Regions from separate parts of the Vogesella oryzagri genome, predicted to be linked through region 2. Evidence: riboswitches for the same ligand, from Rfam matches in the RefSeq annotation. Region 2 holds a riboswitch; each other region holds the start of a gene.

Region 1 (10,654 bases), on a different contig from region 2:
TTGTGCGCAAAGACATGATTGGTTTTTCCCCTGTTTATTGATTTGTGCGATGGTGGATGGTACTACCGAGGACATGGCCCCGTTCCTGTTATAGCCAGAAAACAATTTCATGCACTTTCGGCAATAAAGTCGGCATTACCATGACATTGAATTGATTTAAAACAAATTCACAATTTCGACATGTTAGGTTTAAACAGCGGAAAATTCCAGTCGTACAGACGACAATATTCAATCTGCACGTTTACCCAGCGCCACCTGCAAAGCGGCCAGCGCATGCCTTACCTTGGCCGGCTGCGCATCGCGCCGTGGCGTCACCAGATAGATGGGTAATGCGGGTGCCCGCCACTCCGGCAACAGCTGCTGCAGCAGCCCGGCAGCCAGTTCGCGGCGGATTTCCGGCTCCGGCTGCAGCGCAATGCCCATGCCGGCCAGCGCGAATGCCCGCGCCGACAGCATGCTGTTGCTGGCAATGCGCGCCGGCAGCGTCAACCGCTGCACCTCTTCGCCACGCGTCAATTGCAGCGGGAATTGCGCGCCGCCGCGCGGGTTGACGCCGATCATGGCGTGCCGAGCCAACTCGGCCGGCTGCTGCGGCTCGCCCGCCGCCGCCAGGTACGCCGGAGCCGCACACAACAGCAGTGGCCAGTCGCACAGATAGCGCGCCACCTGGGTGGAGTCCGGCAGGTTGCCGGCCCGCAACGCCAGATCGATGCGCAAGTCGGTCAGATCCACCAGCTCATCGTGAAAAAACAGTTGCAGGCTCAGCCCGGGGTTAGCCGCCAGCAGCGGCGCCAGCGCCTCGCCCAGCACACCGCCGGCAAAACCGCTGGGCGCGGAAATGCGCAACTCACCGCTGGGTGCTTCGCGCATGGCCGCCAGCTGGCTTTCCGCCTGGCGCGCGGCGGCCAACATCTGCGCACAGCCCTGGTAGAACAGACTGCCGGCCTCGGTCAGGCTGAGCTTGCGGGTGGTACGGTGCAGTAGCACCACGCCATGCAGTTGCTCCAGCCGGCGCACGTGCTGACTCACCGCCGATGGCGTCATGCCCAGCGTTGCCGCCGCACTGTTCATCGACCCCTTCTCAATCACCGTGGCAAACACCGCCATGCTGCGCAATTCATCCATTTATGTAGCACCACTTCACAATGAATGAAAAATAGCATGGATTATCAAGTCCACTGCCGTTTACTACCATGGACTCATGTTTCACCCCTCGTGAAGGAGTCCACATGAAGATTGCCCTTATCGGCGCCAGCGGCTTTGTCGGCAGCGCCATCCAGCAGGAAGCCCTGGCCCGCGGCCACCAGCTCAGCGCCATTGTCAGCCGCCCCGAACGCGTAACCGCAGCGGCCAACCTGACAGTAGTGGCGGCCAATGCCTACGACGCCGACAGCATCGCCAGCGCGGTGCGCGGCCACGACGTGGTGATCAGCGCCTTCAATCCGGGCTGGGACAAGGCCGACATCCGCCAGCTGTTCCTGCAGGGCCATGCCGCCATCGTCGCCGGGGTCAAGGCCGCCGGCGTGGCGCGCTTCATCGAGGTAGGCGGCGCCGGCAGCCTGTACGTGGCGCCCGGCGTGCAGCTGATCGACACCCCGCACTTCCCTGCCGAATACAAGGAAGGCGCCGAAGGCGCACGCCAGGCGCTGCAGCAGTTGCAGGGCGAACAGCAGCTGGACTGGGCGTTCGTGTCGCCGCCGGCCCTGCTGGCACCGGGCGCGCGCAGCGGCCACTACCGCCTGGGCGGCGACGAGCTGCTGATGGCCGGCGACGCCCCGGCCGGCATCAGCGTAGCCGACCTGGCGGTGGCCATTCTGGATGAAGCGGAAACCCCGCAACATCATCGCCGCCGCTTCACCGCCGCCAGCGCCTGACGCAACGCAGCATCAGCAGCTCCCCGCAGGCACGCCACGTGCCCGGTGGGGTGTTTTTACATCTGCCACGCCGCTGCATGCTGCAGCTGCACATAGAATACTGTCCGACATGCGTTGACAGCCTCGGCCACCTTCTCTAGATTGCGCCAAGCCACGCGGCCGATTGCAAGGTTGGCCGCCACCAGCGCAGGAGAGACTGCCCGGACAAGCGTCCAGCGGCAGCGCCGAAGGGGAATCGCCCCAGAAACTCTCAGGCAAAAGAACTGCGCTGGTCAGGCACTCTGGAGAGTAGGCCCGCCACACGGCGCGGCCTCGCCGAAGGCAGCATGGCCAGTGCACACTGCGCCGCAATCTCTCAGGCAAAGGGACAGAGGGGGCATCGTCCGGTGATACCGGGCGGACGCCCATCCATCCATCTGTCTGCCGCATCCAGCAGACCGTCCGCCCGTCACCGCCCGTTTTATTCAAGGCGCGGTGCGGCCAACCTTTTGCCGCCTGCGCCGGCGACCAGGAGATACGCGATGTTTACCCAGGATATGCAGATTGCCGGTTTCGACGACGCCCTGTGGGCCGCCATGCAGGCCGAAGACCAGCGCCAGCAGGACCACATCGAGCTGATTGCCTCCGAGAACTACACCAGCCCGCGCGTAATGCAGGCACAGGGCAGCCAGCTCACCAACAAGTACGCCGAGGGCTACCCCGGCAAGCGCTACTACGGCGGCTGCGAACACGTGGACGTAGTCGAGCAGCTGGCCATCGACCGCGCCAAGCAGCTGTTCGGCGCCGACTACGCCAACGTGCAGCCGCACTCCGGCAGCCAGGCCAATGCCGCCGTGTACATGGCACTGCTGGAACCGCACGACACCGTGCTGGGCATGAGCCTGGCCCACGGCGGCCACCTCACCCACGGCGCCAAGGTCAACTTCTCCGGCAAGATCTACCATGCGGTGCAGTACGGCCTGAACCCGGAAACCGGCGAGATCGACTACGACGAAGTACAGCGCATGGCCAATGAGTACCAGCCGAAGATGCTGGTGGCCGGCTTCTCCGCCTACTCGCTGGTGGTGGACTGGGCGCGCATGCGCCAGATCGCCGACAGCGTTGGCGCCTACCTGTTCGTGGACATGGCCCACGTTGCCGGCCTGGTGGCTGCCGGCCTGTACCCGAACCCGATTCCGCACGCCCACGTGGTGACCACCACCACCCACAAGACCCTGCGCGGCCCGCGCGGCGGCCTGATCCTGGCGGCCAGCAACCCGGAACTGGAGAAGAAACTGAACTCGGTGGTATTCCCCGGCATCCAGGGTGGCCCGCTGATGCACGTGATTGCCGCCAAGGCGGTGGCATTCCAGGAAGCGCTGCAGCCGGAATTCGTCGATTACCAGCAGCAGGTGCTGGCCAACGCCCGCGCCATGGTGCATGTATTCCAGACCCGCGGTTACAGCATCGTGTCCGGCAAGACCGACGACCACCTGTTCCTGCTGAGCCTGATCGACAAGGGCCTCACCGGCAAGGCTGCCGATGCCGCACTGGGTGCCGCGCACATCACCGTCAACAAGAACGCGGTGCCGAACGATCCGCAAAGCCCGTTCGTCACCAGCGGTATCCGCATCGGCACCCCGGCCATCACCAGCCGCGGCTTCAAGGAAACCGAAGCCCGTCAGGTGGCGCACTGGGTGTGTGACATTCTCGATGACATCGAGAACCCGGAAGTGAGCGCACGCGTGAAACGCCAGGTTGCGGAGCTGTGCGCCGCGTATCCGGTCTATCGTTAAAATAGTAGTGGCGCTGCGGTCAACCCTGGCCGCGGCGCGTTGTCCAATAGCACGGGGCCACCCCCTGTAAACCGGGTGCCGCCAACCCACGGCGGCACCGCAACCAGACAAGAGAAGCAGCATGGCAATCAGTGTTTTCGACCTGTTCAAGATCGGCATCGGCCCGTCCAGCTCCCACACCGTCGGCCCGATGCGCGCCGCGCGGCAGTTTGTCGCCCGCCTGGAAAAAGACGGCCTGCTGGCCGCCACCACGCGCGTGAAATCGGAAATGTTCGGTTCGCTGGGTGCTACCGGCAAGGGCCACGGCACCGATACCGCGGTGCTGCTGGGCCTGGCCGGCGAGCAACCCGACCTGGTGGACACCGATGCCGTGCCACAGATACTGGCCACCATCCGCGCCGACAAGGCGATCTCCCTGCTCGGCCAGCAGCGCATTGCCTTCAACGAAGCGGAAGACCTGCTGCTGTACAAGCGCAAGGCCCTGCCCTACCACCCCAACGGCATGATCTTCGAAGCCTTCGACACCGCCGGCAACAGCCTGTCCAAGCGCGCCTACTACTCGGTGGGCGGCGGCTTCGTGGTGGATGAGGCGGCGATCGATGCCGGCTTCGTGCCGCCGGGCGTGACCGAACTGAAGCACCCGTTCAAGACCGGTGCCGAGCTGCTGGCGCTGTGCCAGCGTCACGGCAAGAGCATCAGCCAGATCATGCTGGAGAACGAGCTGGCCTGGCGCAGCGAGGAGGAAGTGCGCGCCGGCCTGCTGCAGATCTGGCAGGTGATGCAAGGCTGCGTGCAGCGCGGCTGCGCCCACGAAGGTATCCTGCCTGGCGGCATGAAGGTGAAGCGCCGTGCCGCCGACCTGTACCGCAAGCTCACCAATGCGCCGGAAGCCGCGCTGCGTGACCCGCTGACGGTGATGGACTGGGTAAACCTGTACGCATTGGCGGTGAACGAGGAAAACGCCGGCGGCGGCCGTGTGGTCACCGCGCCGACCAACGGCGCAGCCGGCATCATCCCGGCGGTGCTGCACTACTATGCGCGCTTCGTGCCGAACGCCAGCGAGGACGGCGTGGTGCGCTTCCTGCTCACCGCCGGCGCCATCGGCATCTTGTTCAAGCTCAATGCCTCCATCTCCGGTGCCGAAGTCGGCTGCCAGGGCGAGGTCGGCTCCGCCTGCTCGATGGCCGCCGGCGCGCTGGCCGAAGTGCTGGGCGGTACGCCGGAACAGGCAGAGAACGCCGCCGAGATCGGCATGGAGCACAACCTGGGCCTGACCTGCGACCCGGTGGGCGGCCTGGTGCAGGTGCCGTGCATCGAGCGCAACGCCATGGCGGCGATCAAGGCCATCAACGCCGCGCGCATGGCGCTGCGTGGCGATGGCCAGCACTTCGTGTCGCTGGATCGGGTGATCAAGACCATGCGCGACACCGGCCGTGACATGAGCAACAAGTACAAGGAAACCGCGCGTGGCGGCCTGGCGATCAATGTGATCGAAGTGCCGGTGAACATCGTGGAATGCTGATGCCTGCTTGCGGCCAACGTTGGCCGCAGACAAGACAACGCCCGCGCAAGCGGGCGTTTTTCATGCCGGCAACACCGGCACAATAAAAAAAGCCTGACAGCGTACTGTCAGGCTTTTTTGCGCAGGCAGCCAGGCTGCCGACGGGATTACTGGGCGGCGGAAGCAGCAGCGGCCGGAGCGGCGCCACCACCAACGGTTTCCATTACTTTCCACTCGCCTTTTTCAACCTTGTACACGGTGATGCCGCCGTCTTTCAGGTCGCCCTTGTCGTCGTAGGTCCAGTTGGAGGAGGTCACGCCATCCTTGTACTGTACCTTGGCCAGTACCGGCAGGTATTTTGCCGGATCGGCGGAGTTGGCTTCCTTCATCGCAGCGATCATGGCGCGGGCAGCGTCATAGCCGTACGGGGAGTAGGTAGCTACGTCCATGTTGAAGCGGGCCTTGTAACGGCTGGCGTAGTCGGCACCCTTCGGCATCTTGTCCAGCGGCAGACCAGCCAGCGAGGCGATGGTGCCTTCGGCTTCCTGACCAGCCAGCTTCAGGAAGGTCGGGGTCTTGGTCATTTCGCCGGACACCAGCGGAGCCTTCAGACCCAGGCGCTTCATCTGCTTGGCCATCGGGGCGGACTGTGCGTCGGCACCACCGTAGAACACCACGTCCGGGGACACGCCCTTGATGGAGGTCAGGATGGCGGCAAAGTCGGTGGCTTTGTCGTTGGTGAACTCACGCTTCACCACTTCGCCACCAGCGGCTTTTACGGCCTTTTCGAATTCGTCGGCCAGACCCTGACCGTAAGCGGTGCGGTCGTCAACGATAACGATCTTCTTGGCGTTCAGCTTCTGAACCACGAACTGACCCATTACCGAACCCTGCTGGGTGTCAGAAGTCATGGAGCGGAAGGTGTTCTTGTAACCCTGGGAGGTGAATACCGGGGAAGTCGCCATGGCGATCATCGGGATGCCGGCGTCAGAGTAGATCTTGGAAGCCGGGATGGAAGTGCCGGAGTTGAAGTGGCCGACGATACCGTTCACTTTGTTGTCGACGAACTTCTGTGCCAGCTGGGTAGCGGTCTTCGGATCGGCTTGGTCATCTTCGGCCACCAGTTCGAACGTTACCGGTTTGCCATCGATGGTCGGCTTCTCGGCGTTGGCATCTTCGATCGCCAGGGTCACGCCGTTTTTGTATTCCTCACCGTAGTGGGCTTGCGGGCCGGTCAGCGGCGCGGCAAAGCCGATTTTCACTACGTTGCCGTCAGCGGCGGCGCTGGCAGCAGAGGCCTCGCCTGCCGGGGCATCCTGCTTCTGGCTGCAGCCGGCGATAGCCAGGGCGGCAGCAACGGCAAGGGATACGCTGGTCAGTTTGTTCAGTCGCATGTCGTTTCTCTTCTCTTTTGTGTCAGGGTTTGCTCGTGCCAATGGATTTTGTCTACTGGCGAACGTTTACAACAAGGCAGGCGCATTATTTCAATGCCACCTGCCAAGATCAAGTCCAATCAGTCACCAATGCTCATCAGACTCGCATTACCGCCTGCCGCCGTGGTATTCACGCTAATCGCGCGCTCCACAACCAGTCGATGCAGGTTGTAACCACCCTCTTCGACCAACAGCAGCGGAATCAGGGCACCGTCGCGACGCGCCAGGGTTTGGCGCAGGCGCTCGGCGTCGGGGCCGGCGTACAGTACGGCGGTAACATCGGCAGCTTCGACCTTGTCGGCCAGTTGTACGCGGCTCTTCAGCACTGCGGCCAACTGTTGTGCCGGTACGCCATTCTGCAGCAACACCTGGTTGCCGGTGGCGAACGCCGCCGCCACCTGCATTACCAGCGCTTCCAGGTTATCTGCCGAGCACGCGACCAGACCGCGCGGCGCGAACAGCAGCGTGTTGATCTCGCCTGTCGGGCCCGGCAGGGTCTCGGCGTGGTTCAGCGGCGAATGGTGACGGGCAGTGACAATCAGCTCCTGCAAGTGCTTGCGTGCACCATCATCCAGCTTCAGCTGCGGCAGTACGCCTTGCAGCTGTTCCAGCGCCGTGAAGTCCACCGCCTCCGGGTTGGCCGTCAGCTTGGCATCCCAGCTGCCGCGCGTCAGACGGTACAGATACAACGGGCCGCCGGCTTTGGGGCCGGTACCGGACTTGCCTTCGCCCCCAAACGGCTGCACACCCACTACCGCTCCAACGATGTTGCGGTTCACGTAGACGTTGCCCACCTTGACATTGCTGGTGATGGCCTCGATGGTTTCATCGATGCGGCTGTGAATGCCGTGGGTCAGGCCATAACCGGTGCTGTTGATCTCGGCCACAACCTGGTCGATCTGGTTGGCCTCGAAGCGGATCACGTGCAGCACCGGGCCGAATACTTCGCGCTCCAGCAGCTTGATGCTGTCGATTTCGAACAGCGTCGGCGCCACATAGGTCCCGGCAGCACACTCATCGGTCAGCTGGGCCTGGTACATGCTGCGGGCACGCGGCTTCAGGCCGTCGATGTGGCGCAACAGGTTGCCCTGGGCTTCGGCATCGATCACCGGGCCGATGTCGGTATTGAAGCTGGCCGGGTTGCCCACGCGCAGCTCGTCCATGGCGCCCTTGATCATGGTCACCACCTTGTCGGCGATGTCGTTCTGCAGATACAGCACGCGCAGGGCCGAGCAACGCTGACCGGCGGAGTCGAAAGCCGAGGATAGTACGTCGGTGACCACCTGCTCTGGCAGCGCAGAGCTGTCGACGATCATAGCATTCTGGCCACCGGTTTCGGCGATCAGCGGCACTTCTTCGCCGCGGCCGGACAGGGCGCGGTTGATGATCTGTGCCACTTCGGTAGAGCCAGTGAAGATCACACCCTTGATGCGGGCATCGGTCGTCAGCGCGGAGCCAACCACTTCGCCACGCCCCGGTAGGAACTGCAGCACGTCACGCGGCACGCCGGCTTCATGCAGCAGGCGGATCGCGTAAGCGGCGATCAGTGCGGTCTGCTCGGCCGGCTTGGCCAGTACCACGTTACCGGCAGCCAGCGAGGCAGTCACTTCGCCGATAAAGATCGCCAGCGGGAAGTTCCACGGGCTGATGCACACTACCGGGCCCAGTGCCGGGTTGCGCTGATTATCGAACTCGGCGCGAACGCGGGCCGCATAGTAGCGGCAGAAGTCCACTGCCTCGCGCACTTCGGCAATCGCGTTGTTCAGCGTCTTGCCGGCTTCGCGCACGGCCAGCCCCATCAGGGTGGCCATATTGTCTTCCATCAGGTCGGCCATGCGCTCCAGGCACAGGGCACGCTTGGCCGGCTCGGTAGCAGCCCAGGCCGGTGCCGCGCGCACGGCGGCCTGCAGCGCGATTTCCACATCTTCACGCGTTGCTTCCTGCACCTGCCCCACCACATCTTGCAGGTTGGCCGGGTTGCGCACCGGTTGTGCAGTGAGCGGTTCGACATCGCGATCGGCCAGCAACGGCGCGGCCAACCATGGCTGTACTTCGGAGGCCTGCAGCGAGGTTTGCAGCGAGGTCAGCACATGCTCGTTCGCCAGGTCGATACCCTTGGAATTCTTGCGCTCGGCACCGTACAACGCTACCGGCAGGGCAATCTTGCTGTGCGGCAGACCGCCATGACGGGCAGCCTCGGCCACCGGGTCTTCCACCAGCTCATCAATGGACACGCTCTCGTCGACGATACGGTTCACGAACGAGGAGTTGGCGCCGTTTTCCAGCAGGCGGCGTACCAGATAGGCGAGCAGGGTTTCATGCGAACCCACCGGCGCGTAGATGCGGCACGGCTTGTCCAACTTGTCCTTGCCCACGACCTGATCGTACAGGGTCTCACCCATGCCGTGCAGGCACTGGAATTCGTAATCCTTGCCCTCGGCCAGGTGGTAAACCGCGGCCAGGGTATAGGCGTTATGGGAAGCAAACTGCGGGTAGATGGCATCCTGTGCGGCCAACAGGCGCTTGGCGCAGGCGATGTAGGACACGTCGGTGTACACCTTGCGGGTATACACCGGGTAGCCCGGCAGACCATCCACCTGAGCGCGTTTGATCTCTGCATCCCAGTAGGCGCCTTTTACCAGCCGCACCATGAAGCGATGCTTGCTGCGACGCGCCAGGTCGATCAGGTAATCGATCACATACGGGCAGCGCTTCTGGTACGCCTGCACCACGATGCCGATGCCCTCGAAACCATCCAGATCGGGGTCATTGGCCAATGCCTCGACCAGATCCATGGAAATTTCCAGGCGATCGGCTTCCTCGGCATCGATGTTCAGGCCGATGTTGTACTGCTTGGCCAGCAGGAACAGTTGCTTAAGGCGCGGCAGCAGTTCGGCCATCATGCGTTCGTGCTTCATGCGCGCGTAACGCGGATGAATGGCGGACAGCTTCACCGAAATCCCCGGGCCACTGTAAATACCGCGGCCGTTGGATTCTTTGCCAATGGCGTGAATCGCCATCACGTAATCGTTCAGGTAACGCTGCGCATCCGTCTCGGTCATGGCAGCCTCGCCCAGCATATCGTAGCTGAAACGGTAGCCACGGGCTTCGCGCTCGCGACCATTGGCCAGCGCTTCCTCGATGGTTTCACCGGTTACGAACTGCTTGCCCAGCATGCGCATCGCCAGATCCACACCCTTGCGAATCAGCGGCTCACCTCCTTTGGCGATGATGCGGGTCAAAGCCGAAGACAGGCCCTGCGCACTATGCGAAGACACCAGTTTGCCGGTCACCAGTAGGCCCCAGGCCGCGGCGTTGACGAACAGCGACGAACTGTTACCCAAGTGGGCCTTCCAGTCACCACCGGAAATCTTGTCGCGAATCAGCTTGTCAGCGGTTACGCGATCAGGGATGCGCAGCAACGCCTCAGCAAGACACATCAGTGCAATGCCTTCCTGACTGGACAGGGTGAACTCATGCATCAGCGCATCTACACCACTGGACTTGGTGCGTTCACGGCGTACCTGCGTCACCAGCTTGCTGGCTAGCGCCTTGATCGAAGCAATCTGGTTTGCCGGCATGGCGGCCTGTTCCATCATGACAGCAACACACTCGCGTTCATCACGACGATAGGCTGCGGTGATCGCATCACGAAGCGCAGATTGCTCGCGCGCAAATGCCTGAAATTGCATGAGTAGCTTCTCCATAGGTCCAACTGCTTGTATCTGCCTATTGTATACAAAATATAAACTACGTGGAGACTTCTTCGGAGACTATCCAGTCTAGAAGCCCATCCGTCGTTGACAAGGATAGAAATTGCAACAGTTGCGACAAAGACAAACGGGCAAGCATGGCAGGAGAATGAAAAAAGACAGCAAAAAACTGACTGGCACGTCCACCGATACGTCGCAAGCACAGTCATACCGGAAGAGATGGCAAGGCATGATTTAAGTGGTGAACCCACTCTTGATTCATATGCGACAGAAAGCCAAAGCCCGCTGACGCGGGCTTTATGTTTGTGCGGGTACGTTGCGGCCCACGTTGGCCGCAGCAGGCGTGTCAGGGACCGGG
Region 2 (10,654 bases):
ACAGAGGAGGCCAAAGCGTTCCTGTTCGCCCGTATGCGTCCCAGCCAGCTGGCCTACCAGTCCAGCATCGAAAAGCTGGTTGAGTATGAAGAGGGTCAGGCCCAGGCGCGTGCCTCCAATATGCGTCAGGCTGCCGACAGCACGCTGCAGATGACCATCGTACTGCTGGGGGTGTCGCTGCTGGTAGGCGTGCTGGCTGCCTGGCTGATCAGCCGCAGCCTGTTCCGTACCCTGGGTTGCGAACCGGCGGTGGCGGCACAGGTAATGAAAGAGCTGGCGGCTGGTAGCCTGGAAACCAATCTGCAGGTGGCAGACGGCGATAGCAGCAGTCTGGCGCATTACATGAAGTTGGCCGCAGACAAGGCGGTGGACAATATCCTGGTTCGCAACGCGCTGGATGTCGCCGCCACCAACATCATGATCGCCGACGCCAACGGCGTGGTGGTGTATGCCAACCGTGCGGTACAGGACATGTTGGCCAATGCCGAAGCCGATATCCGCAAGGAACTACCCAACTTCAGCGCCCGCAGCGTGGTGGGCAGCAATATCGACGGCTTCCACAAGCACCCAGACTACCAGCGCAAGCTGCTGGCCAACTTGCGTAGCGCCCATCGCGCGCAGATCGCCGTGGGCGGCCGCTCCTTCGTGCTGCTGGTGAACCCGATCAGTGATACCAAGGACCGTGGTATCGGCATGGTAGTGGAGTGGCAGGACATCACCGAACAGCTCAAGCTGCAGGCGCTGGAGCAGGACAAGCGTCAGGAAGAGCTGCGCCTGATGGCGGAGAACACCCGCATCCGCAAGGCGCTGGACAATGTGTCGTCCAACGTGATGATTGCCGATCCCGAGCGCAACATCATCTACATGAACCGCAGCGTGCAGGACATGCTGCGCAATGCCGAGGCCGACATCAAGAAGGCGCTGCCGAACTTCGACTCGCGCACTCTGCTGGGCAGTAGCATGGACGGCTTCCACCGCAACCCGGCGCACCAGCGTGAACTGCTGGCTTCGCTCAAGCAGACCTACGCCGCACAGATCATGGTGGGCGGCCGTACCTTCCGCCTGATCGCCAACCCGGTGTTCAGCGATGGCGGCGAGCGCCTGGGCTCGGTGGTGGAATGGGCCGACCGCACCGACGAGGTGCGCGTGGAGAAGGAAGTGTCCGACATCGTGGGGGCCGCGGTACGTGGCGACTTCCTGCAGCGCATTCCGATGGACGGCAAGAGCGGCTTCTTTGCCTCCCTGTCCGAGCAGATCAACCAGCTGATGGAAGTTTCCAACCAGGGGTTGTCCGATGTGGCGACCGTGTTGGCCGCATTGGCCAAGGGTGATCTGACCCACACTATTGCTGCCGATTACCAGGGCATGTTTGGTCAGCTGAAAACCGACACCAACATGACTGTGTCGCGGTTGCGGGAAATCGTCGGCAATATCCAGGATGCCGCCTCGGCCATCAATACCGCTGCGCGCGAAATTTCCGCCGGCAACAGCAACCTGTCCAGCCGTACCGAGCAGCAGGCCGCCAGCCTGGAAGAAACCGCGTCCAGCATGGAAGAGATCACCAGCACCGTGAAGCAGAACGCCGACAACTCGCGCAAGGCCAACAGCCTGGCGGTGGGCGCTTCGGACATCGCCTCGCGCGGCGGGGTGGTGGTGGGGCAAGTGGTGTCCACCATGAACGAGATCAACCAGAGCGCCACCAAGATCGTGGACATTATCAGCGTGATCGACGGTATCGCTTTCCAGACCAACATCCTGGCGCTGAACGCCGCGGTGGAGGCCGCGCGTGCCGGCGAGCAGGGCCGCGGTTTTGCCGTGGTAGCCAGCGAAGTGCGCAACCTGGCACAGCGTTCCGCCGCCGCCGCCAAGGAGATCAAGGGACTGATCGGCGATTCGGTGGACAAGGTGGAGTCCGGTACCCGTCTGGTGGATGAGGCGGGCCGCACCATGGAAGAGATTGTGTCGTCGATCCGTCGCGTTGCCGACATCATGAGCGAAATCTCCGCCGCCTCCATCGAGCAGAGCTCCGGCATCGAACAGGTGAACTTGGCGGTAAGCCAGATGGATGAAAACACCCAGAAGAACGCCGCGCTGGTGGAAGAGGCCGCCGCCGCCGCCGAGTCGCTGGAAGAGCAGGCCTCGGTGCTACTGGATGCTGTCTCCATCTTCCATCTGGATGGCAGCGTCGCTCGTGCGCCGGCCAAGTTGGCCGCAGCGGCGCCGGTAAGGCAGGCCGCCATCGTACTACCCAAGCCTGTGGCCGCCGCCCCACAGCCAAGCGTACTGAATAACCGAGCGTCCGCCGTGCATTCCCCGCTGCACCCGGTACCGACTGACGAAGGCGAGTGGGAGGAGTTCTGAGAGCGCTAGCCGATACCGAGGCGATCTTTCCGCGCGATCTGCATTTTTCCGAGGCAGATTTTCGCGCGGTAAGGTCGCTGCTGTACCACAAGACCGGCATCGCACTGAGCGATGCCAAGAACCACATGGCGTATGCGCGGCTGGCCAAGCGGGTGCGCCACCAGGGCTTCAAGTCGTTTGCCGATTACCTGGCGTTGCTGGACTCCCCTGAGGGAGCGAACGAGTGGGAGCATTTCATCAATGCGCTCACCACTAACCTGACGTCGTTCTTCCGCGAAAATCACCATTTTGATCTGCTGCAGCAGCATGCACGGCAGTATGCTGGCGGCGCCGATGCATATCGGGTGTGGAGCTCGGCCGCCTCTACCGGCGAAGAGCCTTATTCCATTTTGTTTACGTTGGCGCAAAGTCTGGCGGCCCGCAGTTACGATATCGTGGCGTCGGATATCGATACACAGGTACTGGCCAAGGCGGCGGCGGGGGTATACGGCTATGACCGGGTGTCCAAGCTTGCGCCGGCGCTGCTACAGCGGTTTTTTGTGCGCGGTGTGGGCAGCAATGCCGGCAAGGTCAAGGTCAAGGCGGCCTATGCGCAGCAGATCCAGTTCCGCCAGCTCAATCTGGTTGACGACAGTTGGCCGCAGCTGGGACTGTTTGACGTGATCTTCTGCCGCAACGTACTGATTTATTTCGATAAGCAAACGCAAGCTGGCATTCTGGAGCACTTTGCCCGACACCTGAAGCCGCATGGCCTCTTGCTGCTGGGGCATTCCGAGAATATCCAGCACATCAGCAATACCTTTGCGCCTTGTGGCAAGACGGCTTATCGCCTGGCGCGTGGATAACGATATGGTGCAGGGGCGCAAGATCCGGGTAGTGGTGGTGGATGATTCCGCGCTGATCCGCGAAGTGCTGGGCAAGATCATCAATGCTGCACCGGATATGGAAGTGGTGGCGCTGGCGCCCGACCCGGTGGCGGCACGCGAGCGTATCCGTGAAACCAATCCGGACGTGATCACGCTGGATGTGGAAATGCCGCGCATGGACGGGCTGGAGTTTCTGCGCCGGCTGATGAGCCTGCGGCCAACCCCGGTGCTGATGATTTCCTCTTTGACCGCTGCCGGCTCCGACATCGCCCTGCGCGCGCTGGAACTGGGCGCCGTGGACTGCATCGCCAAGCCGCAGGGGGATATCGGCCGTGGCATGCAGGGGTATGCCGAGCTGATCTGCGAGAAAATCCGCACCGCCGCTGCTGCGCGCGTGCAGTTACCGAGCCGCTTCATCCAGCAAACGGCGACGCCGCTGGCCACCGCGCCCGGCATGACCATCCTGCGCAAGGAGGCGGTGATCGTGGTGGGCGCCTCCACCGGCGGCACCGAGGCGCTGCGCGAGTTCCTCAGCAGCCTGCCGGCCAATACCCCGCCGGTGCTGGTGGTGCAGCATATGCCGGAGCATTTCACCCTGTCGTTTGCGCAGCGACTGGACCAGTGCTGCGCCATGACCGTGTGCGAGGCAAGCGATGGCCAGCCGCTGGCTGCCGGCAATATCTATATCGCCCCCGGGCACTCCCATTTGAGCATCGTCAGTCGTGGCGGGCAGCTGTTTACTCACCTGGCGCAGAGCGAGCCAGTGAATCGCCACCGCCCGGCGGTGGATGTGCTGTTCGATTCGGCGGCCACGCTGCTGGGCAAGCGGGCGGTGGGGGTGATTCTTACCGGCATGGGCAAGGATGGCGCCGCCGGCATGCTGCGCATGCGTGAAGCCGGTAGCTACAACTTCGGCCAGGATCAGTCCTCGTGCGTAGTGTATGGCATGCCGCGTGCCGCCTACGAGCTGGGCGCGGTGCATGAGGTCGTACCGCTGCCGTGCATGGCCGAGCGGGTGCTGGCCTATCTGTGCGGCCAACGTAAGCGGGAGGACTGATGCCAAAAGGTCATGCCGCGCACCGTTATTTCGATAAGCATTTCAACAAGAATGCCGCCAAGCTGTTGCCGGGCGAATATCAGGCCACCGACGACGGTCTGCTGCTGGTGACGGTACTGGGCTCCTGCGTGTCGGCCTGTCTGCGCGACCGGGTTACCGGTATCGCCGGCATGAACCACTTCATGCTGCCGGATCAGGGCAGCAGCAGCAGCGACCGGCTGATGCCGGCCCGCTTCGGCACCCATGCCATGGAGCTGCTGATCAACGACATGCTCAAGCTGGGCGCCAACCGCCGCACGCTGGAAGCCAAGGTATTCGGCGGTGGCAGCGTACTGGATGGCATGACCAAGGTGAATATCGGTCAGCGCAATGCCAGTTTCGTGCATGCCTTCCTGGCACAGGAACATATCCCCATCGTGGCGGAAGATTTGGGGGCGGATATTGCGCGCAAGGTGTATTTCTTTACTGATAGCGGCAAGGTGCTGATCAAGAAAATCCGCCCGCAGCAGACCCTGGTGCAGGAAGAGGACAGCTACCGCCGCCGTATCGACCGCGATACGGAAAGCAAGGGCAGCGGCGATATCGACCTGTTTATCTGAGCCGCCGCGTCAGCGTTCCAGCAGATCCCGCTTGTCGCTGACGCCGGCCCAGTGCTCGTGGTCGGACAGCGGCTCTTTCTGGCTGACGATCACTGGCCAGGTTTTCGACAGCTCGGCGTTCAGCGCCAGCATCACCAACTGGCCCGGCGGCAGTTCCTCTTCGGTGGTGATGGCGTCGATCGGGCATTCCGGCACGCACAGCGTGCAGTCGATGCATTCGTCCGGGTCGATCACCAGGCAATTGGGGCCTTCATGAAAGCAGTCCACCGGACACACTTCCACGCAGTCGGTGTATTTGCATTTGATGCAGGCTTCAGTTACAACGTGCGTCATTTCCCGCCCTCCGTCAGTCGCCGGCCGCCCCGTGCCAACGGGGGCCTGTCTGTGATTATTGTCTGCCCGTCCTCGTATGTCTGCCCTGAATCCTGATTATCGTGGTCGTTTCGCCCCCAGCCCCACCGGCTTGCTGCATGCCGGTTCGCTAACCACGGCGGTCGGCAGCTATCTCGAAGCCCGCTGCCGTGGTGGCCAGTGGTTGCTGCGCATGGAAGATCTGGACCCGCCGCGTGAAATGCCGGGCGCTGCGGCCAACATTCTGCGCACGCTGGAAGCGTTCGGCTTCGAATGGGACGGCGAGGTGGTGTACCAGAGCCAGCGCCACCCGTTGTATCGCGCGGCACTGGACCAGCTCATTACCCAAGGCGATGCCTACGGTTGCGCCTGCACGCGCAAGGAAATCAGCGAGCACGGTCGGCGCGGCGTCGATGGCATGGTCTACCCCGGCACCTGCCGCCATGGCGTGGCAACGGGTCGCTCACCGCGCGCCTGGCGGCTGGCAGTGCCGGAGACCGAGCTGAGCTTCGACGACCGGCTGCAGGGGCATTACGTGCAGCAGCTACAGCGCGACATCGGCGACTTTGTGCTGCTGCGCGCCGACGGCTTCTGGGCCTACCAGCTGGCGGTGGTGGTGGACGACATCGCGCAGGGCATCAATGACATCGTGCGCGGCGCTGATCTGCTGGTGTCCACGCCGCGCCAGCTATGGTTGCGCCAGTGTCTGGCGGGGCCGGCGGTGACGCACTGCCACCTGCCGCTGATGGTCAATGCCGCCGGCGAGAAGTTGTCCAAGCAGACGCTGGCACCCGCCATTTCACCGCAGGCGGCGGCAGGGGAGTTGCGGCTGGCGTTGCAACGGCTCGGGCATCTGCCACCGGCGGAGCGGCAGTCGCTGCCAGAGCTGTGGCAGTGGGCACTCGCCAACTGGTCGCTGGCCCGCGTGCCGGCTGGCCCGGTGACTATCGCTTGAGTTAAGGCGCGGCTGGTTATCGCGCCAGTGCTGTCAGGCGGGCTAAGGGGTTGGCCGCAAAGCGAAATATCATGATTGCCAGCTGTGCACTTGCCGCAAGTGCCTGAAAAATGGACAAAACCCGACTTGCCAAGCTGGCGGCGGACAACGATAATCCGGGCATTCCGCAGGAGAGTGTAGCCGCTGCTAGCGCAGTAGGCTGCCGCCGAAGGCGCAAGTGCACCCGCAATCGCTCAGGCAAAAGGACTGCAAGAATCGGATCGCAAGGTCCGTAGAATCTGGAGAGCGGCGCAATACGCGCCCACCGAAGGGGCTAACGGCGCAATGCCGGAAAATCTCAGGTGCAGGGACAGAGGGGTGTGAGCTAGCGGAAAAACTCACTCCGAGGACTTGCCCATGACGGCCCCGAAACGTACCCCCCTGTTTGATGCGCACATCGCCGCCAATGCAAAGATGGTCGACTTTGCCGGCTGGGAAATGCCCATCCATTACGGCTCGCAGCTGAAAGAACATGAAATCGTGCGTAGTGACGCCGGCATGTTCGATGTTTCCCACATGACCGTGGTGGACATCAGCGGCAGCGATGCCAAAGCCTGGCTGCAAAAGTTGATTGCCAACGACGTGTCCAAGCTGGGCTTCGAAGGCAAGGCACTGTACTCCGGCATGCTCAACGAGCAAGGCGGCGTGGTGGACGATCTGATCGTGTACCTGGCCGCCAACGGCTACCGCATGGTGATCAACGCCGGCACCACCGACAAGGATCTGGCGTGGATGGACAAGCAGTCCGCCGGCTTCGACGTGCAGCTGCAGGTACGCCGCGATCTGGCCATGCTGGCAGTGCAAGGCCCGCAGGCTATTGCCAAAGTCTGTGCCGTGAAGCCGGACTGGGCCGCTTCCATCCAGGGCCTGAAAGTATTCCAGGGTCTGCCGTTCGGCGACTGGTTTGTGGCCCGCACCGGTTACACCGGTGAAGACGGCCTGGAAATCATGATCCCGGCCGCCGAAGCCATCCCTTTCTTCCAGCAGCTGCAGGCAGCCGGCGTAGCGCCGATCGGCCTGGGCGCGCGCGACACCCTGCGTCTGGAAGCCGGCATGAACCTGTACGGCCACGACATGGACGAAACCGTGTCGCCGCTGGAAGCTGGCATGGGCTGGACCATTGCCTGGAATCCGGAAGAGCGTGACTTCATCGGCCGCCAGGCACTGCAAGCGCAGAAAGCCGCCGGCGTGGCCATGAAGCAGGTCGGCCTGGTGCTGGAAGGCCGCGGCGTGCTGCGCGAAGGCCAGAAAGTAGTGGTCGATGGCCAGGAAGGCATCATCACCAGCGGCACCTTCTCCCCGACCCTGAAACACTCCATCGCCATCGCGCGTGTCCCGGCCACTACCGGCGCTACCGCCCAGGTGGACCTGCGTGGCACCCTGACCGAGGTGCGCGTGGTGAAAATGCCGTTCGTGCGCAACGGCAAGAAAGTTTTTGAATAAGCTGGTGTATAACGACGTGGCGAGAGCGTCACCCCGGTAATACCCAATCAAGATCCAAACTATCTGCATCAGGAGAATCACATGAGCAACATCCCCGCCGAACTGAAATACGTTTCCAGCCACGAATGGCTGCGTCTGGAAGCTGACGGTACCGTTACCGTGGGCATCACCGAGCATGCACAAGAGCTGCTGGGTGACATCGTGTTCGTGGAACTGCCGACCGTAGGCAGCGCACTGGGTGATGGCGAGCAGGCTGGCGTGGTGGAGTCGGTAAAAGCCGCCTCCGACATCTACGCCCCGATCGCCGGTGAAGTGCTGGAAGTGAACGGCGAACTGGAAGCCACTCCAGACCTGGCCAACAGCGAGCCGTACGGCGCAGGCTGGTTCTTCAAGATCAAGCCGGCCAACGCCGCCGATCTGGACAAGCTGCTCGACGCCGCTGCCTACGCAGCCGAAATCGGCGCCTGATCGAATGGCCCTGCTGTCACAAGACAGCGGGGCTTTTTTGCTTTTAGCCACGAAAGCACACGGAAGGACATGGCCATGACCGCCGCTGCGGCCAACCTTGTCGCCTGTGTTTCCGTGTGTTTTCGTGGCAATGAAATACGGAACCGAAGACATGTCGCTCTCGCAACTCTTCAATCATCAAGAATTCATCGAACGCCACATTGGCCCGTGCGAGGCCGAGAAGGCCGAGATGCTGGCCTATGTCGGCGCCAGCTCCTTCGAGGACCTGGTGGCACAGACCGTGCCGGCCAATATCCGCTTCAACCGCAACCTGGATCTGCCGCCGGCGCAGCGTGAAGCCGACGCCCTGGCCGACCTGAAAGCGGTGGCCAGCAAGAACGTGGTGAACAAGTCCTTCATCGGCCTGGGTTACTACCCGGTGCTGACCCCGGGCGTGATCCTGCGCAACGTGCTGGAAAACCCGGGCTGGTACACCGCCTACACCCCGTACCAGGCGGAAATCGCCCAGGGCCGCCTGGAAGCGCTGCTGAACTTCCAGCAGATGGTGATCGACCTCACCGGTCTGGAAATCGCCAACGCCTCGCTGCTGGACGAAGCTACCGCCGCCGCCGAAGCGATGGCCATGGCACGCCGCGTGTCAAAGTCCAAATCCAACCAGTTCTTCGTCGACAGCCGCGTGCTGCCGCAGACCCTGGACGTGATGCAGACCCGCGCCGAATACTTCGACTTCGAACTGGTGCTGGGTCACCCGGAAGAAGCCGGCAATGGCGACTACTTCGGCGTGCTGTTCCAGTACCCGGGCGAATCCGGCGAGCTGCTGGACCTGACCCCGTACATCGCCGCGGCCAAGGCCAAGGGCGCACTGGCGGTGGTTGCCGCCGACGTGATGGCACTGGTGGCACTGAAGTCGCCGGCCGAAATGGGCGCCGACGTGGCGGTGGGCAACACCCAGCGCTTTGGCGTGCCGATGGGCTTCGGTGGCCCGCACGCTGCCTTCTTCGCGTTCAAGGACGAGATGAAGCGCTCCGCCCCGGGCCGCATCATCGGCGTATCGGTGGATGCCAAGGGCAAGACCGCGCTGCGCATGGCGCTGCAGACCCGCGAACAGCACATCCGCCGCGAGAAGGCCAACTCCAACATCTGTACCAGTCAAGTTTTGTTGGCCAACATCGCCGGCATGTACGCCGTGTACCACGGTGCCGAGGGCGTGCAGCGCATCGCCGCACGCATCCACCGCATGGCCGCCATCTTCGCCCACGCGGTGAAGGCCGCCGGCGGCAAGCTGGTGTTCGACCGCTTCTACGACACCGTGCAGGTTGAGCTGGGCGCCAATGCGGCCAACGTTTACGCCGCAGCACTGGCTGCCGGCATTAACCTGCGCGATGCCGGCAACGGCGTGCTGGGCGTGGCCTTCCACGAAGCCGCCAGCGAAGCCGATCTCAAGCAGCTGATCGAGATCTTCACCGGCAAGGCCGCCGACATCGCCGCGCTGGACGCCGCCGCGGCCGACGCCATCCCGGCTGCACTGAAACGCGAATCCGCCATCCTGTCGCACCCGGTGTTCAACACCCACCACAGCGAACACGAGATGCTGCGCTATCTCAAGAAGCTGGAAAACCGCGACCTGGCGATGAACCACTCCATGATCAGCCTCGGCAGCTGCACCATGAAGCTGAACGCCACCAGCGAGATGATCCCGATCACCTGGCCGGAATTCGCCAACATGCACCCGTTCGCCCCGCGCGACCAGGCTGTTGGCTATCTGGAAATGATCGACGCGCTGCAGCAGCAGCTGCTGGCCATCACCGGTTTTGATGCCATCTCCATCCAGCCGAACTCCGGCGCACAGGGCGAATACGCCGGCCTGCTGGCCATCCGCCGCTACCACGCCAGCCGTGGCGACGCGCACCGCACCATCTGCCTGATTCCGCAATCCGCGCACGGTACCAACCCGGCTACCGCGCAGATGCTGGGCATGCAGGTAGTGGTGGTGAAGACCGACGACAACGGCAACGTCGACATGGCCGACCTGCGTGCCAAGACCGAGCAGCATGCGGCCAACCTGGGTGCACTGATGATCACCTACCCGTCCACCCACGGTGTGTTCGAGGAAGGCATCAAGGAAATCTGCGAGATCGTGCATGCGGCCGGCGGCCAGGTGTACATGGACGGCGCCAACATGAACGCGCAAGTGGGCCTGACCCGTCCGGCCGACATCGGCGCCGACGTGTTGCACATGAACCTGCACAAGACCTTCTGCATTCCGCACGGCGGCGGCGGCCCGGGTATGGGTCCGATCGGCATGAAGTCGCACCTGGCGCCGTTCATGGCTAACCACGTGGTGTCCGAGGTTCCGGGCGCCGTGGCTGGCCAGAGCGCGGTATCAGCCGCGCCGTTCGGCTCCGCATCGATCCTGCCGATCTCCTTCATGTACATCCGCATGATGGGCTACGAAGGCATGAAGCACGCCACCGAAATGGCGCTGCTGAACGCTAACTACCTGATGCAGCACCTG
Region 3 (10,654 bases), on a different contig from region 2:
ATTTCCAGCGATGGCCAGCCGGTGGCGGCCAGTAACGGTCTGGCGCTGGCCCCTACCACCGGGCCGGGGGAGCCGAGCGACTACGATCTGCTCATCGTCTGTGGCGGCATTCAGGTACGCGAGGCCACCAGCGATGCCACGCTCGCTATCATCCGTCGCTTTGCCGCCGCCGGCGTGCCGCTGGGCGGGGTCTGTACCGGGCCCTTCGCGCTGGCGAAGGCAGGGGTGATGAACGGCTACCGCAGCAGTATTCACTGGGAAAACCTGTCGTCGATCCGCGAGGAGTTTCCCAAGATCCAGTTTTCCAGCGAGCTGTTCGTTATCGATCGCGATCGGCTGACCTGTAGTGGCGGCACCGCGCCGCTGGACATGATGTGCAACCTGATCCGCTACAAGGGTGGCAAAGGGTTGGCCGCAGACGTGTCCGCCCAGTTCATCGTCGACCGCATCCGCGACCAGCACGACCACCAGCACATCCCCTTGCTGGCACGGGTGGGCACCGGTCACGAATCGCTGATCGACGCCGCGCTGGCGATGGAAATGAACATCGAGAACCCGCGTCCGCTGGACGATCTGGCCGCTGAGCTGGGGGTATCGCTGCGCCACCTGGAGCGGCTGTTCAAGCGCTACCTGGGTAGCACGCCGGCGCAGTACTACCTGGACCTGCGCCTGCGCCGCGCGCGCGAGCTGCTGCTGCAGACCAATATGAGCGTGATGGAAGTGACGGTGGCCACCGGCTTCCTGTCGTCGTCGCATTTCTCCAAATCCTACCGCAGCCTGTTTGGCTACCCACCCAGCCGTGAGCGGCAACAGCTGGCACTTGAAGCCGCCATCATGTGATGCCTCGACGCCGCTTGTAGGCAACTGCGAGTCGTGCGCAGGCAAGTTGGCCGCAAGCAGCGTGGCAATCTGGCACAGGCCATCATCCCGATGGCCGTAGCCCGGCGCCATGCGCCATCCAAATAAATAGCAGAAGCAGGAGCCAAACAATGAATGCTTACAAGATTGCGGGGGCGCTGTTGATCGGTACCGTCAGCAGTATGGCGCTGGCGGCCGAATCCGCCCAGTGCCAGAAGGTGCGTTTTGCCGATGTCGGCTGGACCGATATCGCTGCCACCACCGGCATGGCCAGCGTGGTGCTGGAAGGGTTGGGCTACAAACCGGTGACCACCATTGCTTCGGTGCCGATCACCTTTGCCGGTATCAAGAACAAGCAGATCGACGCCTTTCTCGGCTACTGGAACCCGAGTATGACGCCGATGATCGAGCCGTTTGCCAAGGCTGGGCAGCTGAAGGTGCTGGATCGCCCCAACCTGGTGGGCGCCAAGTACACGCTGGCGGTGCCGGACTATGTGGCGGCTGGCGGCCTGAAAACCTTTGCCGACATTGCCAAGTTCAAGGACAAGCTAAACGGTAAGATCTTCGGCATCGAGCCGGGTAACGACGGCAACAAGCTGATCCAGGACATGATCAAGAAGAACCAGTTTGGCCTGACCGGCTTCAAACTGGTGGAATCGAGCGAAGCCGGCATGATGTCGGAAGTGGAACGCGCGATCCGCCAGAAGAGCTGGGTAGTGTTCCTGGGCTGGGAGCCGCATCCGATGAACGTGAAGTTCAAGATGACCTACCTGGCCGGTGGCGATGACGTGTTCGGCCCCAACTTCGGCGAGGCCAAGGTGTACACCGCGCTGGCTACCGACTATCAGACCCGCTGTCCGAACGTGGCGAAACTGCTGACCAACCTGCAATTCACCACCGACATCGAAAACCGCGTGATGGGCCCGATCATGGCCAAGGTCAAGCCGGAAACCGCCGCGCGCGACTACCTGAAGAAAAACCCGTTCGTGCTGAAGAACTGGCTCGCGGGCGTGACCACCTTCGATGGCAAGGACGGCATGGCTGCCGTACAGCACCACCTGGCCAACTGATTCTGCGTCTGCCGTGCAAAAGCCGCCATCCTGTGATGGCGGCTTTGTCGTTGTTGCTCCCGTGCGCTGAGTGGATGGGGCTGTGGTGGCTACAGCGAGCTGCTGTCGTGCTTTCTGGCGGCGGCTGGTGTCGCCGGAGCCCTCAGTTGTAGATAGACGTGCCTTGTTGCCGCCTGAAAGCCACCACCGGCGCTGGCGGTTTTGCGGCCGGCAATAGGGTGGAGCAATGGCTGATATTGCCAAATACAAGTTGTGTGCAATTTAGTTGTGTATGATCATTGTGGCTCCCCAATCGCACAGCCCAGGAGTACACCATGCAAGTTCTGTATACCGCCCATGCCACCGCTACTGGCGGCCGTGATGGCCGCGCCGTCAGCGACGATCGTCAACTGGATGTGCCACTGGCGATGCCGCCAGCACTGGGTGGCAATGGCGCTGGCAGTAACCCGGAGCAGCTGTTTGCCGCCGGCTACGCCGCCTGCTTCCTGTCGGCGCTCAAGCTGGTCGCCGGCCAGCAGCGCGTGGCCCTGCCGGCTAGCGCGGCTGTAGCGGCAGCGGTGAGCATCGGGCGTGACGATAGCGGCTTCGGCCTGGCGGTGACCTTGAACATCAGCCTGCCGGGCGTGGCGGCCGCGGCGGCGCAGACGGTGATCGATGCCGCACACCAGGTCTGCCCGTATTCCCGCGCCACCCGCGGCAATATCGCGGTCAGCCTGCAGCTGGCCTGAGCAAGCGGTCCACACGGCAGATAAAAAAACGCCCGCAGCTGCGGGCGTTTGTCGTGGGGGCGGCCAACGTTGGCCGCAGTGCCGCTCAGCACTCGACAATGTTGACCGGTACCTCGACGATGTTTACTGCCAGGCCACCGCGGGCGGTTTCCTTGTACTTGGTGCTCATGTCGCGGCCGGTGTCACGCATGGTCTTGATCACCCGGTCCAGCGACACAAAATGCTGACCGTCTCCGCGCAGCGCCATGCGCACCGCGTTGATGGCCTTCACCGACGCCATGGCGTTGCGTTCGATACACGGCACCTGCACCAGGCCGCCCACCGGGTCGCAGGTCAGGCCCAGGTTGTGCTCCATGCCGATCTCGGCGGCATTTTCCACCTGTTCCGGCGTGCCGCCCATCACCTCGGCCAGGCCGCCTGCCGCCATCGAACAGGCGGAGCCGACCTCGCCCTGGCAACCGACTTCGGCGCCGGAGATGGAGGCGTTAAGCTTGAACAGGATGCCGATGGCACCGGCGGTGAGCAGGAAGCGCACCACGCCGTCGTCGCTGGCGCCGGGCACGAAGCGGGCGTAGTAGTGCAACACCGCCGGCACGATGCCGGCCGCGCCGTTGGTCGGTGCGGTGACCACGCGGCCGCCGCCGGCGTTTTCCTCGTTCACCGCCAGCGCGTACAGGTTCACCCAGTCCATCACAGTCAGCGGGTCACGCAGGCTGGCTTCCGGCGTCGACAGCAGCTTGCGGTGCATGTCGGCGGCGCGGCGTTTTACTTTCATGCCGCCGGGCAGGATGCCTTCGTGCGCACAGCCGCGCTGCACGCAAGCCTGCATCACGTGCCAGATGCCCAGCAGGCCGGCGCGCACTTCTTCCTCGCTGCGCCAGGCTAGCTCGTTCTCCAGCATGATCTGGCTGATCGGCTTGCCATGCTCCTTGCACAGTGCCAACAGCTCGGCCGCGTTCTTGAACGGGTGGCGCAGCTCGGTGGCGCCCGGTGGTACGAAGCCGGCGTCCACCGCCGCTTCGTCCACCACGAAACCACCGCCCACCGAGTAATACGCCCGCTTGACGATGACTTCGCCGCGGTCGTCGCGCGCCTCGAAGGTCATGCCGTTGGGGTGGTAGGGCAGCGATTTGCGCTTGTGCAGCACCAGGTGTTCACCTTCCGCGAATAGCACCTCGTGGCTGCCCAGCAGTCGCAGCCGCTTGCTGTCACGAATCGCCGCCACCATCGCCGGCACGGCGTCGGTGTCGACTTCGTCCGGCAGTTCGCCCTGCAGCCCCAGCAGTACCGCGATGTCGGAGCCATGGCCCTTGCCGGTGGCGCCCAGCGAGCCGAACAGCTCGCAACGCACGCTGGCTACGGCGGCCAGCTGGCCGTCCTTCTCCAGGCGGGCGACGAACTGTCGCGCGGCGCGCATCGGGCCGACGGTGTGGGAGCTGGATGGGCCGATGCCGATCTTGAACAGATCAAACACGCTGATGGCCATGATCAGCTCTCGCTGACTGCGCGGTATACCGGATACGCGGCGCACAGCTCCGCTACCTGGCGTTTCACGCGTGCGCTCACTTCCGGGTTCTCGATGTCGTCGAGGATGTCGCACACCCAGTGCGCCACCTGGCGGGCTTCGGTTTCCTTGAAGCCACGGCTGGTGATGGCCGGAGTGCCGATGCGGATGCCGCTGGTCACGAACGGGCTTTGCGGATCGTTCGGCACCGCGTTCTTGTTCACGGTGATGTGGGCGGCGCCCAGCGCGGCATCGGCGGCCTTGCCGGTGAGGCCCTTGTCGATCAGGTTCAGCAGGAACAGGTGGTCATCGGTCTTGCCGGACACGATGCTGTAGCCGCGGGTCTGGAACACATGCACCATGGCGCGGGCATTGGCCAGCACTTGCTTCTGGTAGTCAACGAACTCCGGCTGCAGCGCTTCCTGGAACGCCACCGCCTTGGCGGCGATCACGTGCATCAGCGGGCCACCCTGGATGCCGGGGAATACCACCGAGTTCAGTTTCTTTTCCAGTTCCGGGTTGCTGGCCGCCAGGATCAGGCCGCCGCGCGGGCCGCGCAGGGTCTTGTGGGTGGTGGTGGTCACCACGTGGGCGTGCGGAATCGGGTTCGGGTACAGGCCGGCGGCCACCAGGCCGGCAACGTGGGCCATGTCCACGAACAGGTAGGCGCCGATGCTGTCGGCGATCTCGCGCATGCGCTTCCAGTCCACCACCAGCGAGTAGGCGGAGAAACCTGCCACGATCATCTTCGGCTGGTATTCATTGGCCATGCGCTGCACTTCGTCGTAGTCGATCTCGCCGGTTTCCGGGTTCAGACCGTACTGCACCGCGTGGTAGATCTTGCCGGAGAAGTTGACCTTGGCGCCGTGGGTGAGGTGGCCGCCGTGCGCCAGGCTCATGCCCAGCACGGTGTCGTGCGGTTCCAGCAGTGCCATGTACACGGCGGCATTGGCCTGGCTGCCGGAGTGTGGTTGCACGTTGGCGTAATCGGCGCCGAACAGCTGCTTGGCGCGGTCGATGGCCAGCTGCTCGACGACGTCCACGTGTTCGCAGCCGCCGTAGTAGCGCTTGCCGGGGTAGCCCTCGGCGTACTTGTTGGTGAGCTGGCTGCCCTGTGCCTGCATTACGCGCGGGCTGGTGTAGTTCTCGGAGGCAATCAGCTCGATGTGGTCCTGCTGGCGCTGGTCTTCGGCCTGCATGGCGGCCCACAGGGCGTCGTCGAAACCGGCAATCTGCATATCCTGGGTAAACATGGCGCTCTCCAAACGGGTGGGCTGCGGCCAACGTTGGCCGCAAGCCCGATAAACGGGGTGGGTGGTCGCTGGCGACCGTGCTTGCCCCCTCTGTCCGTTTGCCTGAGAGATTGGGCGCATCGGGTTGACGATGCGCCGTGCTGCCTTCGGCGAGATGCGCGGGCGGCGCATCTGCTCTCCAGAGAGCCTGGGCAGGACAGTTCTTTTGCCTGAGAGTTTTCGGGGCGATTCCCCTTCGGCGCCGCCGCTGGGGGCTACCCGGGCGATCTCTCCTGTCTGCCTGACATGGCTGTCAGTCAATCTAGAGAGCGCCTTGACGGGCGTCAATGCGTGCCGTCGGCGGCTTTTTCGCCATCCGGCGGCGGGTCTTGGCTGGCGGCGCGGGCAGGGCGGGAAAGTGCCGGAATTGCGTCGGTCATGGCATGAAAGCGGTCGGCTATGGCAATGCTTTGGCGCCGCTCGCCAGCATGGTGTGGCAATTATAATATTTTGATTTTTATGGGAAATGCGGCTTTTTTGCGACAGTCTGCCTGTGTTGCGGGCGACTATCGCTTGCGGTGATGTGGCGGAGATGAACTTTCGTTATCGATTGTAATCGATTCGTAAAAATACATTTATATGATCAGTATCGAACATTTGTGTCGCAATCTTGATGTTGCATTGCACAAGATGGCGCTACAATTGCGGTGTAGTTTGATGACTGAAAAACATATTGGACGCTGAAATGAAATACATTATCTCTAGCCTGCTGGCACTGCTGCGTAACAAGAACATTCAACTGGAAGCCGGCCTGCGCGTGAATTACGCCCCGCATGGCTATGTGAAAAAGTTCGACGGCACCGTGGTTGCCTACGACAAGGCGCGTGGCGTACTGGTGGCCTGGCCGCGTGGCGGTAGCGACTGGTTGTCGAAGGAAGATCTGGCAGTCATCTGCTGAAATATTCGGATATGAAAAACGGCTCGCAACTGGCGGGCCATTTTTATTTGCACTGCCGGCTGCGCAAATAAAAAACGCGCACCGGAGTGCGCGTGACAGGTGTGGAGTCGGGTCAACGAATGGCTTCGGCCCTGGGCGGATACCACAGCAGGGCCGCCTGCGGGTCACGGGCGGCGGCTTCGGCCAGCTTGGCCGGCTGCCGGCCGGCGACAAAGTAGGGTGCCTGCGAGCGCGGCAGTGGCGCACGGCCGCGGATGCGGTCGGCGATCTTCTCCGCCATCATGATGGTGGGCGCGTTGAGGTTGCCGGTGGTGACCTGCGGCATGATCGAGGCATCCACCACGCGCAGCCCGCTCAGGCCGTGCACGCGGCCTTCGTTGTCCACTACCGCCATCGGATCGCTGGCGTCGCCCATCTTGCAGGTGCAGGACGGGTGCAGCGCGGTTTCGGCGTGTTCGCGCACGAAGGCGTCGATCTCGGCATCGCTCTTGATCATCATGCCCGGCTTGATTTCCTTGCCGCGGAACTCGTCCATCGCCTGCTGCGCGATGATCTCGCGGGTGATGCGCACCCCGGCGCGGAACTCGCGCCAGTCGGTGTCGTGCGCCATGTAGTTGAAGCGCAGGATCGGATGGTCGCGCGGGTCGCAGCTTTTCAGCTTCACGCTGCCGGTACTGGGCGAACGCATGGAGCCGACATGGCACTGGAAGCCGTGCGCCTTCACCGGGTTGCTGCCGTCGTAGTTCATCGCCAGCGGAATGAAGTGGTACTGCAGATTGGGCCAGGCGAAGCTTTCGTCGCTGCGGATGAAGCCGCCGGCCTCGAAGTGGTTGCTGGCGCCGATGCCGGTGCCGCGCAGATACCATTCGATGCCGATCGGCGGCTTGTTCCACCACTGCAGCGCCGGGTACAGCGACACCGGTTTGAGGCACTCGTACTGCAGGTACATTTCCAGGTGGTCCTGCAGGTTTTCGCCCACGCCCGGCAGGTGCGCCACGCTGTTGATGCCCATGGCGCGCAGCTCGTCGGCGTTGCCGACGCCAGAGCGCTGCAGCAGCTGCGGCGAGGCGATGGCGCCGTTGCTGACGATCACTTCGCGGCTGGCGAACGCCTCGTGCCAGCTGTCGCCCTGCAGATAGCTGACGCCGATGGCGCGCTTGCCGTCGAACAGGATGCGGTCGGCCAGCGCGCGGGTTTTCACCTGCAAGGTTGGCCGCTGCCGCGCGGTGTCCAGGTAGGCCAGCGAGGTGCTGCAGCGGCGGCCGTCAGCGGTGGTGGTGCGGTCCATCGGACCGAAGCCTTCCTGGCGGTAGCCGTTCAGGTCGTCGGTACGCGGGTGGCCGGCCTGCTCGCCGGCGGCGACGAAGGCGGCAAACAGCGGCGAGATGTCGGCCTTGGGGGTGGTGACGTGCAGCGGCCCGTTGTTGCCGTGATAGTCGTTGCCACCCTTGTCATAGGTTTCCGCCTTGCGAAAGTAGGGCAGACAGTCGCGGTAGCTCCAGTCCTCCAGCCCCTTGTTCGCGGCCCAGCCGTCGTAATCCATGGCGTTGCCGCGGATGTAGACCATGCCGTTGATCAGCGATGAGCCGCCCAACCCTTTGCCGCGGCCCTGGGTCATGATGCGGTTGCCCATGTGCGGTTCGGGCTGGGTGGTGTAGGCCCAGTTGTAGGTCTTGCCCTGCAGCGGGTAGGCCAGCGCGGATGGCATCTGCGTGCGCCAGTCCAGGCGCCAGTCCGGGCCGCCGGCTTCCAGCAGCAGCACGCTCACGCCCGGGTCTTCGGTCAGCCGCGCAGCCAGTACGCAGCCGGCCGAACCGGCGCCGACGATGATGTAGTCGAATTCCTGTTTCATGACCGTTCTCTTGCGGCCTCGGGCCGCGTTCAGGGTGGGCGCTTCGCTAGGTCAGCGCGGGCGTGGCAGACAAAACCGCGCTGCGTACCCGAGCCTGGGGACGCAACGCGGTGAGCGTGGTGTTGTCTGTGCTGTCTTATTCGTACGGGCAGGCGACGCCCGACAGCTCCACGTACACGCTCTTCAGCTGGGTGTAGTAGTCCAGTGTGACCAGGCTGTTCTCGTGGCCGATGCCGGATTCCTTCAGCCCGCCGAACGGCATTTCGATCGGCGTGATGTTGTAATTGTTGATCCAGCACACGCCGGCCTGCAGCTTCTCGGCCATGCGGTGGCCACGGGTCAGGTCGCGGGTGAATACCCCGGCGGCCAGGCCCAGGCGGGTGTTGTTGGCTCGCGCCAGCACTTCGGCCTCGTCCTTGAATTTCAGTACCGACATCACCGGGCCGAAGATTTCTTCGCGCACGATGCTCATGTCGTCGTGACAGCCGGCAAAGATGGTGGGGGCGATGAAGTGGCCGCCCTCGCAGCCCGGCACTTCCACGCGCTGGCCACCGGCCAGCAGGCTGGCGCCTTCGGCAATGCCCAGCTCGACGTAGCGCAGCACGTTGGCCGCATGGTCGCCGGAGATCTGCGCGCCGACCTGGGTGTCCGGCTGCATCGGGTCGCCGATCTTCAGCTTGCGGGTGCGGGTCACCAGTTTTTCCAGGAAGGCATCATGGATGGACTCGTGCACGAATACGCGGGTGCCGTTGGTGCAGATTTCGCCCTGGGTGTAGAAGTTGGCCAGCATGGCGGCGGATACTGCCTGGTCCAGGTCGGCGTCATCGAAAATGATCAGCGGCGACTTGCCGCCCAGTTCCATGGTGACGCGCTTCAGCGTCTTGGCGGCATCGGCCATGATGGCCTTGCCGGTTTCCACCGAGCCGGTCACCGATACCTTGGCTACGCCCGGATGGGCGATCAGCTGCCGCGCCGGGGCGGAGCTGCCGAGGATCACGTTGAACACGCCGTCCGGCACGCCGGCTTCGGTGTAGATCTTGGCCAGTTCGATGGCGGTCATCGGCGTGAGCGAGGCCGGCTTGTAGATCATGGCGTTGCCACAGGCCAGCGCCGGTGCCGATTTCCAGCAGGCGATCTGCAGCGGGTAGTTCCAGGCACCGATGCCCAGGCACACGCCCAGCGGTTCGCGGCGGGTGTAGGCAAACGCGCCCTTGAGCGCGAATTGCTGGCCGTGGATGCTGGCGGCCAGGCCGCCGAAATACTCCACGCAGTCGGCGCCGGACAGTACGTCCACCACCTCGGCTTCCTGGATTGGCTTGCCGTTGTCGCGTACTTCCAGCTCCGCCAGCTGGCGGTTGCGCTCGCGCAGCAGTAGTGCGGCGCGGTTGAGGATGCGACCGCGTTCGGCACCGCTCATGGCCGACCACACGGCAAAGCCTTGCTGTGCCGCCTCCACCGCCAGTGCCACTTCGGCATCGCCAGCCTGTTGTACGCGGCACAGCACTTTACCGGTAGCCGGCTCGATATTGTCTACCAGCGGCAGTGCCGGATTGTCGATGCTGCGGCCACCGATATAACTGCACAGAATGGGGGTGTTCACGTCGTCTCCTTGCTGGTCGCCTATGATATGCCAGCATTGGGCCACGTCTGCCGCGGCGATTCCTGTCTGTTTCCGACATCAACCCATGTCGGCCCGACCAGGGGAATGTCCAGAAAAGGCCAACCGGTGACGGCTGGCGACCAGTACGCAACGTAGCAGCAGGCTAAGGTTGGCCGCAATGCCCCCAGCGGGCTGGCAATATGAACTGCAGGCACAAGGAGACAACACCATGACCGCATCCCACCGTTACACCCTGGCCTGTACTTGTCGCAGCGGGCCGGGCCAGGTCGCCCGCATTTCGCATCTGCTGGACATGCAGCACTGCTATATCGATGAACTGGCGGTGTTTGACGACCCGGACACCGAGCGCTTTTTCGTGCGCTGCACCTTCCACGCGCTGGATGGCACCTTTACCGAGAGCGGGCTGCGCACGGCGCTGAGCGGCCTGACCGAGCAGGGCGTGCTGGAATGGACGCTGCACGACAGCCACGTGCGCCCGCGCGTACTGATCATGGTATCCAAGCTGGACCACTGCCTGAACGACCTGCTGTATCGCCGCAAGATGGGCGATCTGGACATGGACGTGGTGGCGGTGGTGTCCAACCACCCGGACCTGGCGCCCATCGCGCAGGCCTACGATATTCCTTACCACCACCTGCCGCTGACGGCGGACACCAAGCCGCAGCAGGAGGCGGCGCTGCTGGCGCTGATCGAGACCACCGGCGCTGAGCTGGTGGTGCTGGCGCGCTATATGCAGGTGCTGTCGCAGGAGACCTCGCGGCTGCTGTCCGGGCGGGCGATCAATATCCACCATTCCTTCCTGCCCGGCTTCAAGGGAGCCAAACCCTACCA

The links. Region 2 has a riboswitch for glycine ahead of gcvT (glycine cleavage system aminomethyltransferase GcvT). Riboswitches for the same ligand answer to the same signal wherever they lie in the genome.
Region 1: another riboswitch for glycine. It lies ahead of glyA (serine hydroxymethyltransferase); the one in region 2 lies ahead of gcvT (glycine cleavage system aminomethyltransferase GcvT).
Region 3: another riboswitch for glycine. It lies ahead of glyA (serine hydroxymethyltransferase); the one in region 2 lies ahead of gcvT (glycine cleavage system aminomethyltransferase GcvT).

The regions. Positions count from the first base shown of each region.
Region 1 is NZ_JBEFLD010000011.1:78-10,731, reverse strand. It holds gene ABNW52_RS17655 (methyl-accepting chemotaxis protein) at 1-16, opposite strand, end outside; gene ABNW52_RS17650 (LysR family transcriptional regulator) at 229-1,125, opposite strand; gene ABNW52_RS17645 (NAD(P)-dependent oxidoreductase) at 1,230-1,874, shown strand; glycine riboswitch at 2,052-2,150, shown strand; glycine riboswitch at 2,152-2,249, shown strand; gene glyA (serine hydroxymethyltransferase) at 2,396-3,649, shown strand; gene ABNW52_RS17635 (L-serine ammonia-lyase) at 3,771-5,171, shown strand; gene ABNW52_RS17630 (branched-chain amino acid ABC transporter substrate-binding protein) at 5,318-6,544, opposite strand; gene putA (trifunctional transcriptional regulator/proline dehydrogenase/L-glutamate gamma-semialdehyde dehydrogenase) at 6,664-10,275, opposite strand.
Region 2 is NZ_JBEFLD010000007.1:118,950-129,603, forward strand. It holds gene ABNW52_RS14040 (methyl-accepting chemotaxis protein) at 1-2,361, shown strand, start outside; gene ABNW52_RS14045 (CheR family methyltransferase) at 2,346-3,206, shown strand; gene ABNW52_RS14050 (protein-glutamate methylesterase/protein-glutamine glutaminase) at 3,199-4,284, shown strand; gene cheD (chemoreceptor glutamine deamidase CheD) at 4,284-4,883, shown strand; gene fdxA (ferredoxin FdxA) at 4,893-5,216, opposite strand; gene gluQRS (tRNA glutamyl-Q(34) synthetase GluQRS) at 5,293-6,189, shown strand; glycine riboswitch at 6,347-6,448, shown strand; glycine riboswitch at 6,458-6,552, shown strand; gene gcvT (glycine cleavage system aminomethyltransferase GcvT) at 6,586-7,671, shown strand; gene gcvH (glycine cleavage system protein GcvH) at 7,753-8,139, shown strand; gene gcvP (aminomethyl-transferring glycine dehydrogenase) at 8,291-10,654, shown strand, end outside.
Region 3 is NZ_JBEFLD010000004.1:449,630-460,283, reverse strand. It holds gene ABNW52_RS09940 (GlxA family transcriptional regulator) at 1-840, shown strand, start outside; gene ABNW52_RS09935 (choline ABC transporter substrate-binding protein) at 990-1,928, shown strand; gene ABNW52_RS09930 (organic hydroperoxide resistance protein) at 2,243-2,656, shown strand; gene ABNW52_RS09925 (L-serine ammonia-lyase) at 2,742-4,142, opposite strand; gene glyA (serine hydroxymethyltransferase) at 4,145-5,413, opposite strand; glycine riboswitch at 5,500-5,599, opposite strand; glycine riboswitch at 5,601-5,698, opposite strand; gene ABNW52_RS09915 (hypothetical protein) at 6,138-6,350, shown strand; gene betA (choline dehydrogenase) at 6,463-8,202, opposite strand; gene betB (betaine-aldehyde dehydrogenase) at 8,339-9,802, opposite strand; gene purU (formyltetrahydrofolate deformylase) at 10,032-10,654, shown strand, end outside.